Regions from separate parts of the Bacillus hominis genome, predicted to be linked through region 4. Evidence: riboswitches for the same ligand, from Rfam matches in the RefSeq annotation. Region 4 holds a riboswitch; each other region holds the start of a gene.
The links. A riboswitch is a leader RNA that binds a small molecule or an ion and turns the genes downstream of it on or off. The one in region 4 is predicted to bind lysine.
Positions count from the first base shown of each region.

Region 1 (4,696 bases), 310 kb from region 4:
CAGGAGAAGAGTTAGAAATTGTTCATTCACTAGCGAAGTGGAAAAGGTTTGCATTACATGAGTATGGGTATGAAGCTGGTGAAGGTTTATATACAAACATGAACGCGATTCGTCGCGATGAAGAACTAGATGCAACACATTCTATTTACGTTGACCAATGGGATTGGGAAAAAATTGTTCAAAAAGAATGGCGCACTGTAGAATACTTGCAAGAAACAGTACGAACAATTTATGGAATATTCAAAGATTTAGAAGATCACTTATTTGAAAAGTATCCGTTCCTTGGAAAGTATTTACCAGAAGATGTTGTTTTCATTACTTCCCAAGAGCTAGAAGATAAATATCCAGAATTAACGCCGAAAGATCGTGAACATGCAATTGCGAAAGAACACGGTGCAGTCTTTATTATCGGAATTGGTGATGCACTCCGTTCAGGTGAAAAACACGATGGACGTGCAGCTGACTATGACGATTGGAAATTAAACGGTGACATTTTATTCTGGCACCCAGTATTACAAGCTTCGTTCGAATTATCATCAATGGGAATTCGTGTTGATAGTAAATCACTTGATGAGCAGTTAACGAAAACTGGTGATGACTTTAAACGTGAGTATGATTTCCATAAAGGTATATTAGAAGATGTACTACCATTAACAATTGGCGGTGGTATTGGACAATCAAGAATGTGCATGTACTTCTTACGTAAAGCACATATCGGTGAAGTTCAATCTTCTGTATGGCCTGACGATTTACGTGAAGCTTGCAAGAAAGAAAACATTCATCTGTTTTAATATAAGTGTGGGGGAGAGTAGCTGTGGAATAAGAGCTACTCTCCCTTTTTTACTCTGACGTGAAAAAAGTTATTTTGAATGAAGATAGATTGTTTTTTCAAGGAGAATAGCAAAAGGATATTTGTGATAAGAAGTGAGAAGAGTCATGTATATTTCCTAGGAAAGGATATAATGAATAATTTAATTGTTTTATAGTGATTTATGAATATTGATAACAAGATAAAAAGCTGTCTGCATAGAGTTTTAAAATTCTATGTGAACAGCTTTCTATTTATATAGGAAGGAAATAGATTAATATAATTTGTTGTAAGTTTTACCGGCAGAAATTAAATCATTTGCACTAAAGGTTCAATTTTCGCCATAAATGATTGATGCAGTGCTTCAACACCATCTACTAAGTGAATTCGGTCAATGACAACTGATACTTTAATTTCAGATGTACTCACCATTTTAATATGAATACCGCCTTCTTTTAAAGTAGTGAACATATTCGCAGCGACACCTGGATTAGATACCATACCTGATCCTACAATTGATACTTTCGCTAAATGATTTTCATGTTCTACAGATTCATAGTGAAGTGCTTCTTGATTTTGTTCCAATACTTCTAATGTTTCTCTTAAATCATTAGAATGGATTGAGAAGGAGAGGTGGACAGTTCCTTCATTTGTAATACTTTGAATAATAATATCTACATTAATATGTGCTGCTGCTAATGTAGAGAAAACTGTTGAAAGTGCACCTTGTTCTAATCCTTTAATTGTGACGCGTGTAATATTATCCTCAAATGCAATACCTTTAACGATTGATTGTTGTTCCATGGTACATTCTCCTTTTACAATTGTTCCGTTTTCTTGTTCCATACTTGAGCGAACTTCTAAAACTACGTTATGATTTTTAGCAAATTCGACAGCGCGTGGGTGTAATACGCCAGCACCAAGGTTGGCAAGTTCTAACATTTCGTCATAAGAAATTTCATCTAATTTATAAGCATCTTGTACAACTCGTGGATCAGTCGTATATACGCCGGTCACATCTGTATAAATATCACATTTTTTTGCTTTTAGTGCCGCAGCTAATGCGACAGCAGTTGTATCAGAACCACCTCGTCCAAGCGTTGTAATTTCATTTTCTTCACTTACTCCTTGGAAACCAGCTACTATAACAATCGTGCCTTCAGTAAGGTGAGACTGAATACGACCAGTATTAATATCAGTAATCCGTGCACTATTATGTACAGATTCTGTCGTAATACCAGCCTGCCATCCTGTTAATGAAATTGCGTTATAACCTTTTGTTTGTAGTGCCATTGTTAATAATGAAATGGTTACTTGTTCTCCTGTAGATAGGAGCATATCCATTTCACGTTTACTTGGATTTTCAGTAATAGCGTTAGCAAGTGCTACAAGTTCATCCGTACTTTTTCCCATTGCTGAAACGACAGAGACAATGCTATGTCCTCGTTCATATTCTTCAATAATTAAATTTGCTACATGTTGAATGCGTTCAACACTTCCGACAGAAGTACCACCAAATTTTTGTACAATCGTTTCCATTACGAATTCCTTCTTTCGTCCATTTTTAAGAATAGATTAGGACATATATAAATCCCAATATTCCTGTAGTTACCAGAGAAAAAAACAAAAAACACCATCTCAAATAAGTGAGGATGGTGCTGTTACAGGAAAAGGGAAACAGAAAACGGAGCTAATAAAAAAACCGCCAAAAAAGGAATATCATAAAAAATGATATCTCTTTTTTGTAGATAGCTCTTCATACATACACTTTTGTATATATGACAGTTCTGTTTCTATTCGAAAACAGCCCCAATTGATAAATACAGAGAAATTTATCGATTTCGGCAACACTTCCTTTCATCTAATTTCATAGACATCTCTGTGTCTCCATTAGAATACTCATAAGTATTGCAACCTCTATCTCACGTTTTAGGCGAGAGTGTTTGAATTATGAAGTTGTTGGTAACATTTGTTTTATAATAATTCAAATTTTTGGGGGAATCAAGTGTTTTATATATTTTTTAAATTCTTTCTTTTTTACAAAGAAGTTTGTGAAAAATGTAGCAAAATAAATTCATTGCATGTACATTAAAAATATAGTACTTAGGAGGTGGGGGAATGAGTAAGAAAAAGCCTATTTACGTTGCAACAGAAATGAAAACAACAATGGAAAAACTATGGGAATATACACAAGAACCAGACATACATACAGAGTGGGATGCTCGCTTTACTGAAATTTCGTATTTAGAGAAAAAAGAAGGAGAACCGCAGCAGTTTTTATATAAAACAAAGATCGGATTTGGACTTGAAATAGCTGGGGAAGGTGAATCGATAGGTGAAATAAGAAAAGAAACTGGTGAAAGAATTTCTTCTTTGAAATTTTGGACAGATAATACATTATCACTTATACAAATAGGGCGTGGTTATTGGAAGTATACAACGAATAAAGAATACATTCATTTTGAAACGCAATATGATTATGACACGAGATTTGGTCGTATAGGAAATGTAATTGATTCATATATTTTTCGACCTTTATTAGGATGGGCGACTGCTTGGAGCTTTGATGCCCTCAAATTATGGTTAGAAAAGGGGCTTCATCCTAGTTTGCTAATTAAAAGAACGATTACGTATTGGCTCGTTTGTTTTTTATTTGCTTTCGTATGGTTATATCAAGGGATTGTACCGAAAATAATCTTTGCTCATCCAGAGGAAGTGGAAATGCTTTCTATGCTTATTGGTTCCAATGAAAATAGCATGTTTGCTCTCAAAATAATTGGGTTATTAGAAGTATTTTTTGGTGTTGTATGGATATTGCCACTTCCAAAACGAAAATTATTTTTAATGCATATTATTTTGTTGCTAGTCTTAACATTAGCAGCTGGATTTACAAATATCATAAGCTTTACAGAGCCGTTTAATCCAATTACATTAAACGTTCTACTTATGGGGGTATCGATTGTCGGTTATATAAATAGTTTTGATTTACCGAGTGCAAAAAATTGCAAGAGGAAGAGAAAGTGATAATGTATGGCTAATATTTATGAAAGACTACTAGGAAATTCTTATAAAAGACTTCATCCAAAATTACAGAAACGCTATGAGATTACCGAAGAAAATAGCTTTACTGGAGAAGGAAAGATGGATGAAATTTACGGTGGCTCTTTTTTTGTTAAATTGATATTGAAAATTGCATCGAAGTTTCGAATGTTTTTCTCCGAGCGGGGAAAGAAAGTTCCATTTACGATACATAATACCGCTGAGCGGGATGAACATGGAAATGAACTTGTACGGTGGAATCGTACTTTTTATTTTCATAATAAGAAAAGATATTTTAACGCGGTTATGCAGTTGGATGAAACAGAAAATGAAATTGTAGATTATTTTGGTGAACCGCACATACTCGTTTCTACGTTGAATTTTCATATTGATGAGATAGGGGCAATGCATATTTCGTCAAAGAAACAATGGTTTTTTATGTTTGGAAGAAAAATTCCGTTGCCGAAATTTTTGTATGGAGAAGCAAACATTGTTGAAAGCTTTGATGACGAACTACAATGTTTTCGAATTCATGTACAAGTACGAAACCCGTTAATTGGTTCGCTATTTTCATATAAGGGAACATTTGTGGAAAGGAAATAAACGATATGAGAAATATAATATTTGGGCTTGCTTGTTATATTGTTTTTTTAATATATGAGTGGTCGAATGTAAATCCAGTTGAGGCAATTATATTATTATCCGTTTTACTATTTATACCGATGTCTTTTTGCATTATTGATAAAAGAACAAGAAATGGATCATCGTTACTATTTTATAAATTCGTATCGTTTTTATATCCAATTGCAGCAATTAGCGCGATGCTAGCTTTCATAACAAATCATTTTG
Region 1 is NZ_JAUCFS010000005.1:1,662,931-1,667,626, forward strand. It holds gene asnA (aspartate--ammonia ligase) at 1-791, shown strand, start outside; gene QUF93_RS10950 (aspartate kinase) at 1,118-2,347, opposite strand; lysine riboswitch at 2,550-2,736, opposite strand; gene QUF93_RS10955 (DoxX-like family protein) at 2,927-3,832, shown strand; gene QUF93_RS10960 (DUF4166 domain-containing protein) at 3,839-4,450, shown strand; gene QUF93_RS10965 (YndJ family protein) at 4,456-4,696, shown strand, end outside.
Region 1: linked by a shared signal. The riboswitch ahead of QUF93_RS10950 (aspartate kinase) and the one ahead of lysA (diaminopimelate decarboxylase) in region 4 are both predicted to bind lysine.

Region 2 (4,696 bases), 1.4 Mb from region 4:
AATCGCCTAATGTGGCTGTTTTCGTCATGTATCCACTGTTGTAATATGTTTAGTGTGTCTTCATGATATGTTTCAAGAAAAGGACGAATGGCATATTCAGCAGTATTCCTTTTTGTTATTTCATACATTGCATTGAATGAGGATTCAAAATCGTTAAGTCCATATTTTTCAACGTATTTTGCAATAGGCATATACATATATCCCTTTGTAAATGTACCTACTTCTGTTGTGTTTTCTGGTCCCAATGTTTTCAGTAATATATGTATTGCTTCATTAAAATCTTTTTGTAATGCATTGTGTAATTCATCTGCTATTACTTCTATACGTTGTTTTAACTCTAAATTTTCAACTTTATATGTTACAGAATCTACAAAGTTTTTTTTAGAGAAATTAGAATCATGTTTAGAAATAGAATCAGCCATTTTTTCTGCTAATTCTTCATTAAATAAAAATTTCAATGGAACATATTTACCCATTTTTTCACCTCATTGGTCAAATGAAAATAATTTTTATTTTTTAACCGACAATCCATAAACCAACGTCTCACTAGGCGTCGTAATACTAAAACCAGTCGTCTTATAATCAAGTTTCACCGTATCACCAGTGTAGTCTTTCGTAAATGAGTCCATTTGTACAATAAGCTGTTCATCTTCATATACAACATCATCCGCATTATATGTATCCCAAATTAAATCCACATCAACGAAAATACTGCAAGAGTTTGTCATTGTTCCTCTAATACGAACGATTTTTTTGCTTTCACGTTCTAATCTATGTATAGCTGCTTTTGCTTCATCAGTAATACGAATGTTCATGTAATCCCAACCTTTATGTATATTTCCTTTATTATTGCAAAAACAAAAGAAATAGGGAAGTAAAGAGGGTTGTAATAAAAAACGAGCAAACATGAACTGTTTGCTCGTTTTACTTTATTTTAGTTCACATTTATCAAGAGGAATCACTTTTGTTTTCTTCGTAAATTTATATCCTAACCATAGTACTAAGAAAAGTGGTAAACCGATGTAAGAAACGAATACACCGTTCCAATCGATAGATTCTCCCGTAAATGCGCCATAGTTTTGTCCTAAAATGACAATGACACAAAGTGCAAATGCAAAGATTGGACCGAACGGGAACCATTTTGCTCGATAAGGTAAGTCTTTTAAATCTTTTCCTTGTGCGATATATGCTTTACGGAAACGATAATGACTAATTGCAATTCCAACCCATGCGATAAAGCCAGACATTCCGGATGCGTTTAATAACCAAATGTATACAACGCCGTCACCGAATAAAGAAGCAATGAAAGCGATACTACCGACAATCGATGTTACGATTAATGCGTTAACAGGTACGCCGCGGCTATCCAATTTACCTAAGAACTTTGGTGCTTTTCCTTGGCGAGCTAAATCCCAAAGCATACGAGTTGATGCATACATACCAGAGTTACCAGCAGATAAAACGGCCGTTAAAATAACAGCGTTCATAACAGAAGCAGCGAAGGCAACGCCCGCTTTTTCAAAAATAAGTGTAAATGGACTTACTGTTACATCACTTGCGGCAAGGCTTTCAGTTGTGTAAGGAATTAATAAACCGATAACGAGAATCGCAAGGATATAGAATAAAAGAATACGCCAAAAGATCGAACGAATTGCTTTTGGAATATTACGCTCTGGATCAGCAGTTTCACCAGCAGCTACTCCTAATAATTCAGTTCCTTGGAATGAGAATCCAGCGGCCATAAATACACCGATAATTGCCATAATACCGCCGTTAAATGGTGCATCTGCAACAGTGAAGTTTTTAAATCCAACAGATTCGCCGCCCATAATTCCAAAAATCATCATGAAGCCGACAATTAAAAAGATAATAATAGTAACTACTTTAATAAGTGCGAACCAATATTCAGATTCACCAAACCCTTTAACAGATAAATAGTTTAAGAGGAAAATAATAGCTAAACATAATCCACTCCAAATAAGAGAAGGGGTATCTGGGAACCAAAATTTCATAATTAATGTTACAGCAGCTAGTTCAGCAGCAATTGTAATCGCCCAGTTATACCAATAGTTCCATCCAAGTGCAAAACCAAGTGATGGATCAACAAATTTTGTTGCATACGTACTAAAAGATCCAGTAACAGGCATGTAAGCTGCGAGTTCAGCTAAGCTTGTCATTAAAAAGTAAACCATAATTCCAATTGCGGCGTATGCGATTAGTGCACCACCAGGTCCAGCTGTGTGGATTACACCACCGCTGGCAAGAAATAATCCGGTACCAATTGTACCACCGAGAGAAATCATCGTAAGGTGCCTTGATTTTAAACTACGTTTTAATTCACCTTTTCCTTGTGCAGTTTGTGTTTTAGAGGTAGTTTGATTCGTTGCGCTATTCATGTTCAACACTCCTTTTCTTGTAAGATAGGAAGGAGCGGGGGGAGAAAAGTACAAAAAACCGCCAAAGGAATTTGGCGGAACGTTTCACAAATAACCACCCCATCATACCCTTCCGTTAAGATAGCACCCCACGTTTACACGGTAATTTTGTAAACGTGACAGTTCTGTTCCTTTCGGAGACAGCCCCAGCCCATATTTCCAGAGAAGAAATATAAACTTCGGCAACTTTTCCTTTCAAACGGGGTCGGTGACATTCTCTGTGTCTCGTCCGTTCTACTTTTAAAAGTCGCAACCTCTACCTCATCGGACTGATGAGGATTTATATATTGCTAAGATTTTTAATATATGGCAATTGTAATGACTTTCTGAAAATATTGCAAGGAATTTTGTTAGGAAAAGTCAAAAATTATCGGTTATTGTTTAGGAAACGTTTGCAAAACTCCACCCGAACCTACTTTTATGTAACGATAAGCAAAGAAAAAATTGTTATACAAATGTTTCGCAAAAAATAATGAAAAACCCTTTAAAAATGAAAGGAAATTCAGAAAATATAATTCGACATTGATGTTGAAATCATGTTTTTTTGTTATGATTAACCTATCTTTTAAGTGAAAAGGGGAAATAATAATGAAATTAAAAACGGAAAGATTACATATAGTGCCGTGTACAGAAGAGAATGTTCACATTGCTAATAATCAAGGATACAATAGTGGCCCGCATATTTTAGGGCATATAGAAAATGTGAAACAAGATGCGGATTTATTACCGTGGGGCGCGTGGTATGTTATTCGGAAAGAAGATGACATCGTTTTAGGTGATATAGGATTTAAAGGGAGACCGAACGAGAATCATACAGTAGAAATTGGTTACGGATTTATTGAGAAATATTGGAATAAAGGTTATGCTACAGAATCTGTAGACGAATTAATAAAGTGGGCTTTTCAGACAGGAGAAGTAGAAACGATTATGGCGGAGACACTCTTTGATAACAATAGTTCAATTCGTGTATTAGAGAAATTACATATGAAAAGAGTAAATAGTACTGAAACGATGATAAATTGGAAGATTGAAAATAAAGAATACCGCTCGAAGTAAATCGGGCGGTATTTTACGTAATTATGGTAGCATTTGTTTTTGATCTGTTGGGTATCCAATTGTTGAATGTTTCGAGTGGTTACGGACAGAAATGAAAATAGAGATAATAACGATAAGACCAACTACAACATAAGAAAGTGTAATAATAGTTGGATCAACTTTAAATGATGTAAGTAATGTACGTATATTCGTAAAGATAATAAGTCCGCCAACGAGTACGCCAAGTAAATGCGAAGGAACGATGCGTACTAACCATGCGGCGATTGGTGCGGCAACAATACCACCGAGCATTAGGGCAAATACCCAAACCCAGCTTATTTGTTCCCAACCAAGTGAGATGAAAAAGCCGATTGTTGCAGCGAGTGAAACAGGAAATTCGCTCGTATCTACAGATCCAATAACTTTTCTAGCATCATTTCCTCTTGCAAGAAGAACAGGTGTCGTAATAGGTCCCCAGCCACCACCGCCAGTTGAATCAACGAATCCTGCGAACAGACCGAGCGGCACAAGTTGTTTAGCAGACATACGCTTATTTGAAGAAACAATTTGTTTTTGAATGATGAATCGTAATAAAATATAAACCCCTAAAGTAAATAAAAATAAGGAAATGTACGGTTTAATTACATCGCCAGGTAAATTACTTAAAAAACATGCCCCAACAAATGCGCCAATTGCTCCAGGTAATGTAAGTCTAGAAACTGTATATTTATCAACGTTTCCAAATCGTATGTGAGATGCACCAGAAGCCGCAGTTGTAACGACTTCAGCTAAATGAACCGATGCAGATGCAACAGCCGGTGCGATACCAAACATTAGTAATAAAGAGGAAGACGTTACTCCGTACGCCATTCCAAGTGCTCCATCAATCAATTGAGCGAAAAATCCAATAATAGCAAAGACAATTAATTTCTGCATAAATAATCCCCCTGTAATAATAAATAAATAAAAAGGCACTTTTCCCATATGAGAAAAGTGCCTTTGGTTTTTCCAATCAGCAATATATAAATTTGTTTCATTATAATACATATTAATCTTATAAATCAACTAGGTTTTAAAGTTTTTTGAATTGAATGAAAGAAAAATAAAATATACAATAAAAGGATGGAGAGAAAGGGGAGAAAGACATGTTACTATTTGATCATCTCGTTCACGCGGTGCATTGTACACCAGAGGAAGCGGCAAAACAAATGCAGGAGCTTGGATTT
Region 2 is NZ_JAUCFS010000005.1:2,785,229-2,789,924, reverse strand. It holds gene QUF93_RS16950 (DNA alkylation repair protein) at 1-476, opposite strand, end outside; gene QUF93_RS16945 (iron-sulfur cluster biosynthesis family protein) at 510-815, opposite strand; gene QUF93_RS16940 (amino acid permease) at 930-2,396, opposite strand; lysine riboswitch at 2,510-2,702, opposite strand; gene QUF93_RS16935 (GNAT family N-acetyltransferase) at 3,024-3,491, shown strand; gene QUF93_RS16930 (sulfite exporter TauE/SafE family protein) at 3,513-4,517, opposite strand; gene QUF93_RS16925 (VOC family protein) at 4,616-4,696, shown strand, end outside.
Region 2: linked by a shared signal. The riboswitch ahead of QUF93_RS16940 (amino acid permease) and the one ahead of lysA (diaminopimelate decarboxylase) in region 4 are both predicted to bind lysine.

Region 3 (4,696 bases), 530 kb from region 4:
TGCTGACTTACAAGATGCTGCAAACCATATCGTAAGCGGTGCATTCTCTTACTCTGGTCAACGTTGTACAGCTATTAAACGTGTACTTGTACACGAAAACGTAGCGGACGAGCTTGTTAGCTTATTAAAAGCGCAAGTAGCTGAGCTATCAGTTGGATCTCCAGAACAAGACAGCACAATCGTTCCATTAATAGACGACAAATCTGCTGACTTCGTTCAAGGTTTAGTTGACGACGCTGTTGAAAAAGGTGCAACGATCGTTATCGGTAACAAACGTGAGCGTAACTTAATTTACCCAACATTAATCGACCACGTAACAGAAGAAATGAAAGTTGCTTGGGAAGAGCCATTCGGCCCAATCCTTCCAATCATCCGTGTTTCTTCAGATGAACAAGCAATTGAAATTGCTAACAAATCAGAGTTCGGCTTGCAAGCAAGTGTCTTCACAAAAGACATTAACAAAGCATTTGCAATTGCTAACAAAATCGAAACTGGTTCTGTTCAAATTAACGGACGCACAGAGCGCGGCCCTGACCACTTCCCATTCATCGGTGTAAAAGGTTCAGGTATGGGCGCACAAGGTATTCGTAAGAGCCTTGAGTCTATGACACGCGAAAAAGTAACTGTATTAAACTTAGTTTAATCTTATATGTAGAAGCTGATCTAGTTTTAGATCAGCTTCTTTTTATACAATTTAGTTCACGAGTTGTTTTTCCATAGGTAAATTCACACATTCTACAGAAATTTGATACCCTAGCCATCGCTCAGCAATATGTTCAAATGATGAAACAGAGCCTGTCGTAAAAAATCGATGCTTTGGATTAAGATTGTCAGACAGAATTCCTTTGTGCTGTAAAATGGTGCTTAACTCTATCGCTGTTTCTTCTGCAGAACTAATAATCGTCACAGCCTCTCCTAACTCCTTTTTTATATAGGACTCTAACAGTGGATAATGCGTACACCCAAGAATTAACGTATCTATATCTTCTTTCGTTAATGGCAGTAAACCTTGTTTCACTTGCTGCATTACATATGCTGTGTCTTCTAATTGATTTTCTACAACTGTAGCTAAAGTCGGACATGCATGACTATGCACTTCCAAATATGTATCCAGCTCGTGTAATGCTTGTTCGTACATATTAGATTTTATCGTACCTACAGTTCCAATTACTCCAATTCTCCCTTTCTTTGTCACTTTAATTGCAGCTCTTGCTCCCGGATGTATAACGCCAATAACTGGAATAGAAAGTGCTTCTTGCAAATCAGTCAATGCAGCAGCTGCACCAGTATTACATGCTACCACTAAAGCTTTTAATGGAAACTGCTTGAGGAACTCAACCATTTCAAATATGAAAGATTGTACCTCCTCTACACTTCTTGGCCCATACGGACAACGCTCATTATCACCAATATAGTAAATGCTCTCTTTAGGCAATTGACGCATAATCTCACTCGCAACTGTTAATCCCCCAACTCCCGAATCTAACACACCTATTACTGAATGTTTATGACATGTAGACATATACTTCATCCCCTTTTCAATCATCTAGCGCTAATAACATTTATTATATTATGAAAATTCAATATTACATAATAATCCCTCTCCCTTTTAATCACAAACTCTTCTCTATAATCTGATTATTGCTATATCCATTGACGTATAAAAATTCATTTGTTACTCTTAAATACGTTAATTTAATATTTAAATCCTCATTCGTATCTCGGTGAGGTAGAGGTTGCAGTCATTAAGAGTATCATTTCAGGAGATGTAGTGGCATTGATGAAGAAATGAGAAAGGAATGATTGCCGAAGTAAGTCGTGTCCACCATGCACACTTGCTGGGTCTGCATTTAATAAGTGCAGAACTGTCACAAACGTTTCGTTTGTGGAGAGCTATCGAGAGGTATGTCGTGGGTTTCTTATAAGATAGAAAGCATGTAGCGGCAAATTACGTGCTTTTTTTGTTTTGTTTGGAACTTCTCTTCCCTAATCGGAAGACATACATATCTCCTCGCTTGACTTGGTTATACTAACTTTGGAGGTATTTTCTATGCAACAAAAAAAATGGGGCTTTTGGGTACTAACAGCTTTCGTTGTCGGTAACATGGTTGGCGCTGGTATTTTCATGGTGCCAAGTACGTTGGCACAAACAGCTAGCCCTCTCGGTGTTACTTTAGCTTGGTTAACAACAGGGTTTGGTGTTTTAATGCTAGCTCTTGTTTTCGGTAATTTAGCAATTCGTCGTCCTGATTTAACGACAGGACCACAAAGTCATGCATATGCTTTATTCTCATCACCAAAAAAGAAAAAAATGGCTGGTTTCAGCATAGTATGGGGATATTGGGTTGCAAACTGGGCAAGTAACGTTGCCATTATCACATCTTTTGCGGGATATTTATCGCTCTTCTTCCCGATTATGAAAGATACACGACTATTGTTTTCAATCGGCTCTTTCAATATAGAAGTTGGAAAACTAATTACATTTACTATTTGTTCTGTCTTACTATGGGGCACACATTTAATTTTAACAAACGGTGTAAACGGCGCTGGGAAATTAAACTTCCTTGCAACAACAACGAAAGTAACCGGATTCCTTCTATTCATCATTGTTACGTTATTTGCATTCGAAGCTTCAAAATTTGGGCAATGGTACACACCGATGATCGATAAAGAAGGCGTATCACATGGTCTCCTTTCACAAGTAAACTTAGCTGCTCTTACAACACTTTGGGCATTTATCGGGATTGAATCAGCCGTTCTTTTATCAAACCGAGCTACCTCTCCCAAAACGGTAAAACGTGCGACTGTTGCTGGTTTACTAATAACAGTTGCAATTTATTTAGGAATTACAATTTTAACAATGGGTGTACTTCACGTTGATAAATTACAAGCTTCTGAACGTCCATTAGCAGATGCATTAAACGCTGCAATGGGTCACGGCGGCGGGAAACTTATGGCATTACTTGCTCTTACTTCCCTATTCGGTTCCATATTAGGCTGGATTTTATTAAGCTCAGAAGTACCTTATCAAGCAGCAAAAGAAGGTTTCTTCCCTTCCTTCTTCGCAAAAACAAATAAAAAAGGAAGTCCAATTCATTCACTACGATTAACAAACATTATGTCGCAAGTGTTCTTATTCTCAACATTATCAGGAACCATTGCGGAAGCTTATACATTCGTTATTACCGTATCAACACTGGCCTATCTCATTCCATATCTCGTTTCACCAATCTTCCAGTTAAAACTAGTCGCAACTGGTGAAACGTATAAAAATGAAATGCGGGCAAGAATTACAGATGGCATAGTCGCAGTTATCGCACTTTGCTATGCACTATGGGTTATTAAAACAGGCGCATCCGATATTAAAACATTCCTTCTCGGAATTGGTCTATTCGTAATTGGCTTTGCCTTCTATCCATTAATGAATCGTGATCAGAAAAAAAATAAAGAAAAGAAAAACGAGCAAGTTGCGTAACGCAATTTGCTCGTTTTTTGCTTAATAAAACATATATAATAGAAAAAAGAGGTGAAAAACATGTCAATCGAATCACTATGGAGCTCTCGCTTTCAACAACATATTCAAAATGCCATCACATATTTTGCACGTATGATTAACGGTTTACTATATAGCTTCATCTTCGTCTCATGTGTAGGTGCATATTATTACGCCAAGTTTCTTAAAACGGATCCTTCTAAAGGAATATCTTTATTACTCATCACAATCGTACTTACACTCATTATAACGAGATGCCCAATTCGCACATTTATTCAAAAACCTGACGCCGTCTATTTACTAGCACTAGAAGAGAAATTAACATCCTATTTTAAAAAATCTCTTCTATATAATTACATCATTCAGCTTTTCCCGCTTATATTTACGTTCCTTATTATCGTACCTCTTGCCATGCAATCATTACAATTAACTGTACCTTTTTTATGTACAATCTTTATCATTTTAATGGTTATTAAAGGCTGGAACATATACATACATTGGGTATGGCGTGATAGTCATGAAAAAAACATATGGCTTATCATTCGTATTGCTTGTAACGCACTTATCATTTACATGCTGTTTTATGTTGCAAATATCATTGTGCTAGGCGGCTTACTATTACTTCTTGCTTTCCTACTTCTATATACGAAAAAACAACCTACAAAACGAATACCGTGGGATTACATAATCGAACAAGAAGAAAAATTGGACATACGCTTTTATCAATTCGCTAGCATCTTTACTGATGTGCCGCAACTAAAAAAACAAGTAAACAGCAGAAAATGGCTTACAAATTGGATCGAACCTTTACTACATAAAAAACGAGCAACGTTCTTCTATTTACATACACTAGCGTTTTTACGTGGTAATGATTATTTCGGTATATATATTCGCTTAGGGTTAATCGGTGCTTTCACCCTATATTTTGTTCCGAATATATACGTAAAAGGTGCTATCGCTTATGTCGTGCTATATATGATTTCTATGCAGCTTCGTTCTCTGTGGAAATATTTTTCGGGAAATATTATTGTAGCATTATATCCAATTACTATTGAAGAAAGAATGAATCAATTTCTCAGCTTAATTTTCATCTTAATAAGCATTCAATTAATCGTTTTTTCGGCTGTTGTACTTGTTGCTACAGGACAATTACTACATAGTTTGATCATTGTAGTAATTGGGATGCTCTGGATTAAATTTATT
Region 3 is NZ_JAUCFS010000005.1:820,947-825,642, reverse strand. It holds gene gapN (NADP-dependent glyceraldehyde-3-phosphate dehydrogenase) at 1-643, shown strand, start outside; gene racE (glutamate racemase) at 695-1,522, opposite strand; lysine riboswitch at 1,723-1,904, shown strand; gene QUF93_RS06695 (amino acid permease) at 2,051-3,475, shown strand; gene QUF93_RS06690 (ABC transporter permease) at 3,536-4,696, shown strand, end outside.
Region 3: linked by a shared signal. The riboswitch ahead of QUF93_RS06695 (amino acid permease) and the one ahead of lysA (diaminopimelate decarboxylase) in region 4 are both predicted to bind lysine.

Region 4 (4,696 bases):
AACATCTGCGAGTGAATCAAGCTCTTTCCCCATTTGTGAATCAACGCGTAATAAACGAGCAACACGCCCATCAAGACTATCTAACATCATCCCGATAAGTACTAAAATAGCAGCTGATTTATAATATCCTAAAGATGCATAGCCGATTGATAAAAATCCGCTATATAAATTTCCGAGCGTAAATAAGTTTGGAATAGCTGCTCTATACAAAATCTGATCCCTTGCTTTCTGTTATAAATTCTTAATTAGTGTATGAAAGTTTACTTATTTTATCATACCATAAATTTCTTTCTCATACGAAAGAAATTCCCAATTTGTGAAAGATTTGAAGTGTAAGTAAAAAAGAAGCAACTTTTCACAAAGTTGCTTCCTACATTATTCAAATTTCGTTGTCATCGTTCCAGTTTTATATCGATTGTTAGGATCGAATCGTAATAAATCTCCATAAATCAGTTTGTCAGAGAGTTTTAAATCTGTTTTTGCTTTTTCAATATACGGCTGACATAGTGATACATCTGCCTCTTCACCTGAGCTTTTTTTGTAGCACACATTTTTTGTATACACATAATCCTCTGTTACAAAACTACCATCGCGCATTACCATAAGTGGATCTTTTTCTTTTATAAATAAGTCAGTTCCAAATTCAACTGATTGATTCGTTTTAATACCAAGTAAATGAAGCAGCGTTGGTTTAATATCGATTTGACCGGATACTTTAGAAATGACTTTTCCTTCTTGACCAGGTACATGAATGATGAGAGGGACGCGTTGTAATTGCATCGCATCAAACGGTGTAATAGCGTCTTTCCCAAGGAACTGAGCCATAGCTGCGTTATGGTTTTCGGAAATACCGTAATGATCACCATAAATGACAATAACGGAATTGTCGTACAGTCCTTCTGCCTTTAATTGATTAATAAATAATTTAAGAGCTTCATCTGTGTAACGAACTGTTGGGAAGTAGCGGTTTAAAACAGCACTTTCCGAATTAAACTCATCAACATATTGATCTTCTGGATTTAGAAGAAACGGAAAATGGTTTGTTAAAGTAATAAATTTTGTATAGAACGGCTGCGGTAAAGATTTTAGTTTTGGAATAGATTGCTCAAAGAACTCTTTATCTTTTAATCCCCAACCGACAGACATTTGTTCCGTGCCTACGTAATCATTTAAATTAAAATAGCGATCATATCCAAGTGCAGGATACATTACATCACGATTCCAAAATGTTTTATCGTTTGAATGGAAGACAGCAGAAGAATATCCGTATTTCTTTAATTGTTCTGGTGTGGCTGTATATTCATTTGTTGCATGAGTAAAGAACACAGAACCACGATCTAACGGATAAAGTGAGTTTTCCACGATAAATTCAGCATCAGAAGTTTTACCTTGTCCAGTTTGATGATAGAAGTTATCGAAATAAAAACTATCTTTAATAAATTCGTTTAAAAATGGAGTGATTTCTTTTCCATTTATTTTTTTATTAATAACAAAACTTTGTGTAGATTCCATTGAAATTAAAATTACATTTTTCCCTTTTGCAGCTCCAAATAAGTTTTTATCTACGTGTTTATCTTTTGCGTCAGTATAGTTTTTAATCTCAGAGAATCCGTCCCCACTTGCAAATACACGTTCAGCTGAAGATTTAGATTGGAGTGTAATATCAAATAGATGATATGTGTATAAACCTAAATTTTTCACGACAGTTTGACGGTCAAATGAGCGTGAGAACATTTGTGGCTTATAAATAACTGAAACGACAATTTGCAGTGCCAATATCGCTGTTACACCACTAAAGAAAGTTCGCTTTTCAGAGCGTGAAAGTGGTGTTTTGTCACAAAATGCCGGGAATTTACGTGATATAAACATTAAAATAATTGCATCCGCAAATAAAAGTAATGTTTTATACGTAAAGAGTTCTTTAATGCTCGTTCCTAAATCAGCCATATTATTTGTTTGGAATAAAACGGGGAAAGTAACGAAATCATCATAAAACCCGTAAAACATTGCATTTCCAAATAAAATAAATGACAGAACAAAACTAATTCCAATAATAATTCGGTTGCGGTGCTTAGATGCAAGTAAAGCGAAACCGAAAAATAAAAGTAATGAAGCTAGTGGATTAATAAAAAGCATAAATTCTTCAAAGAAGTTATCAATTTTAATATCGAATGCTAGCTTGTACACAATATATGTTTTAATCCATAATAAAACGACTGCAACGAGTGCAAATCGCAGTTTTGGAAACAAATGTTTTAGCATAATATACTCCTCTCTTAAAATCATGACAGTTCCTGTGAGTTTGTTTGAAAAGTGTCTCACTTTATATATACGAACAGTCCTTTATTATTATGATTATTATACTATGAGTATCATTATACGAAAATAAAAGAGGGTTGTGGGCCTTTTTTGCAACAATTGAGTAGAAAAAGCGAAGTGGGAGACAATAAAATGGAATTTCTATGTATGATTATTATCATTCGTTAAACATGGAAAGTATTGCGTAATGATAAGGAGGTTATGATGCGAAAATTATTATATTTTATAGTATGCATTAGTTTTATGCTTTTTGCTTCACCGAGTGTGTCAATAGCCCAATATGATGCACCCCTTATGGAAGATGCACTTTATTCTGTTTTATTTCCAAAAATAAATAAAGCAATTGAAAAACAATATGGGACCTTGAAACCTTATCAATGTCCTAAAATTATTAGTATAAAAAAAGTGTATAGTGGTACATATTTATTTCAAGCAATTATTGAAGTAACGAAGTATGAACAGGTTGGAGGGAAAATTCTTCCCCCATTTGAAAAAGTAGCAATTACATTTAATAACGAAGAAGGCGAATGGGAAGTAACAAAGATTATAGTAAAGCGCTTACCAAACGATGCGAAACTAAACTGTAAAAAAACAATATAAAAAATTGTTTGACAAATAAAATGTTCCTTTGGTATTGTTAATAGCAACATTAGATGTTTGAAAATTAAATAGACTTACCTCATCTACTCTCAAAGGTAGAGGCCGCGATAGGAAAGAGTAAGCTATGTGAGATTTAGTGGAATCTGTGATCATAGGTTGAAAGGGACTATTGCCGAAATATAAGAATGACCACCTTATTCTTATATTGGGACTACATTGAATAAATGTAGTACTGTCATAATATTTATTTTATGGAGAGCTATTTGGAGATGTTGATGCGGTTTCTTATTTGAGAAGATAACAACTCGTTTATTTTTTCAATATATATTTTTCCTAATAAGAAACGCGTGTGAACATTGTTCCGCGCGTTTTTTGTCTATCTAAAAGCGTGCTGCAATGAATAGAAGATTGGGGTTATGAGTTTTAGAGGAAATAAGGGAGGAATTCAAATGTATTTACACGGCACAAGCCGAATCAATGGGCAAGGACACTTAGAAATTGGAGGGTGCGATACGACGCAACTAGCAAAAGAATACGGAACACCACTTTATGTATACGATGAAGAGTCAATTCGAGGGAAATGTCGTGCGTTTCATCGTGCTTTTAAAGAAAGTGGTTTCTCTTATCAAGTAGCATATGCTAGCAAGGCGTTCTTGTGCATGGAGATGTGCCGAGTAGCTCGTGAAGAGAATATGTCTTTAGATGTTGTTTCTGGAGGAGAATTATATACTGCGCTCCAAGCAGGGTTTCCTGCATCGCGTATTCATTTTCACGGAAATAATAAAACAGAAGAAGAAATGATTATGGCTCTTCAGGCAAATATCGGTTGTTTTGTAGTAGACAATTTCTTAGAATTAGAAATTTTACATGATTTAGCAGTGCAACATGGGAAATTTGTGAACATATTAATCCGTGTAACGCCTGGAGTAGAGGCACATACACACGAATATATAACAACAGGTCAAGAGGATTCGAAATTTGGATTTGGTGTTTCAAATGGTCAAGCGATGCAAGCAATTGAGCTTGCCTTGCAAAAATCAAATTATAATGTGTTAGGAATTCACTCGCATATTGGATCCCAAATATTTGAAACGGCTGGATTTGTTCGAGCAATTGAAGTACTCCGCCAATTTTTAGAAGAAGTGAGAGAGCGAACACATTATGTGATGAAAGTATTAAATGTGGGCGGAGGTTTCGGTATACGTTATACGGAATCAGATACACCGTTAACACTTGAAACGTATGTGCACGCTGTAACGAGTACGATAAGCGAACAATTTACACTATGTGAATATCCGCTTCCAGAAATATGGATTGAACCAGGTCGTAGTATCGTAGGTGATGCTGGAACAACACTTTATACAGTCGGATCGGTGAAAGATATTCCTGGCATTCGAAAATATGTTTCAGTCGATGGTGGAATGACAGATAATTTAAGACCGGCTCTATATGGAGCTCGTTATGAGGCAATGTTGGCGAATCGAGGAAATGATGAAAATGAGGAACTCGTTTCGATTGCTGGGAAATGCTGTGAAAGTGGAGATATGCTTATTTGGGATATTAATCTCCCGAAAGTTGCTTCTTCTGATTTACTAGCGATTTCATGTACAGGTGCATATGGGTACTCGATGGCGAATAATTATAATCGTATTCGTAGACCAGCTGTCGTTTTTGCAAAAGGTGGGACATCACAAATTGTTGTAGAGCGTGAAACATATGAAAATATTATTGGGAACGATCGCATACGTATTAAAGAGCTGGTGTGAATGAGAAAGAA
Region 4 is NZ_JAUCFS010000005.1:1,355,747-1,360,442, forward strand. It holds gene pssA (CDP-diacylglycerol--serine O-phosphatidyltransferase) at 1-210, opposite strand, end outside; gene QUF93_RS09310 (LTA synthase family protein) at 376-2,262, opposite strand; gene QUF93_RS09315 (DUF3888 domain-containing protein) at 2,524-2,919, shown strand; lysine riboswitch at 3,008-3,189, shown strand; gene lysA (diaminopimelate decarboxylase) at 3,369-4,685, shown strand.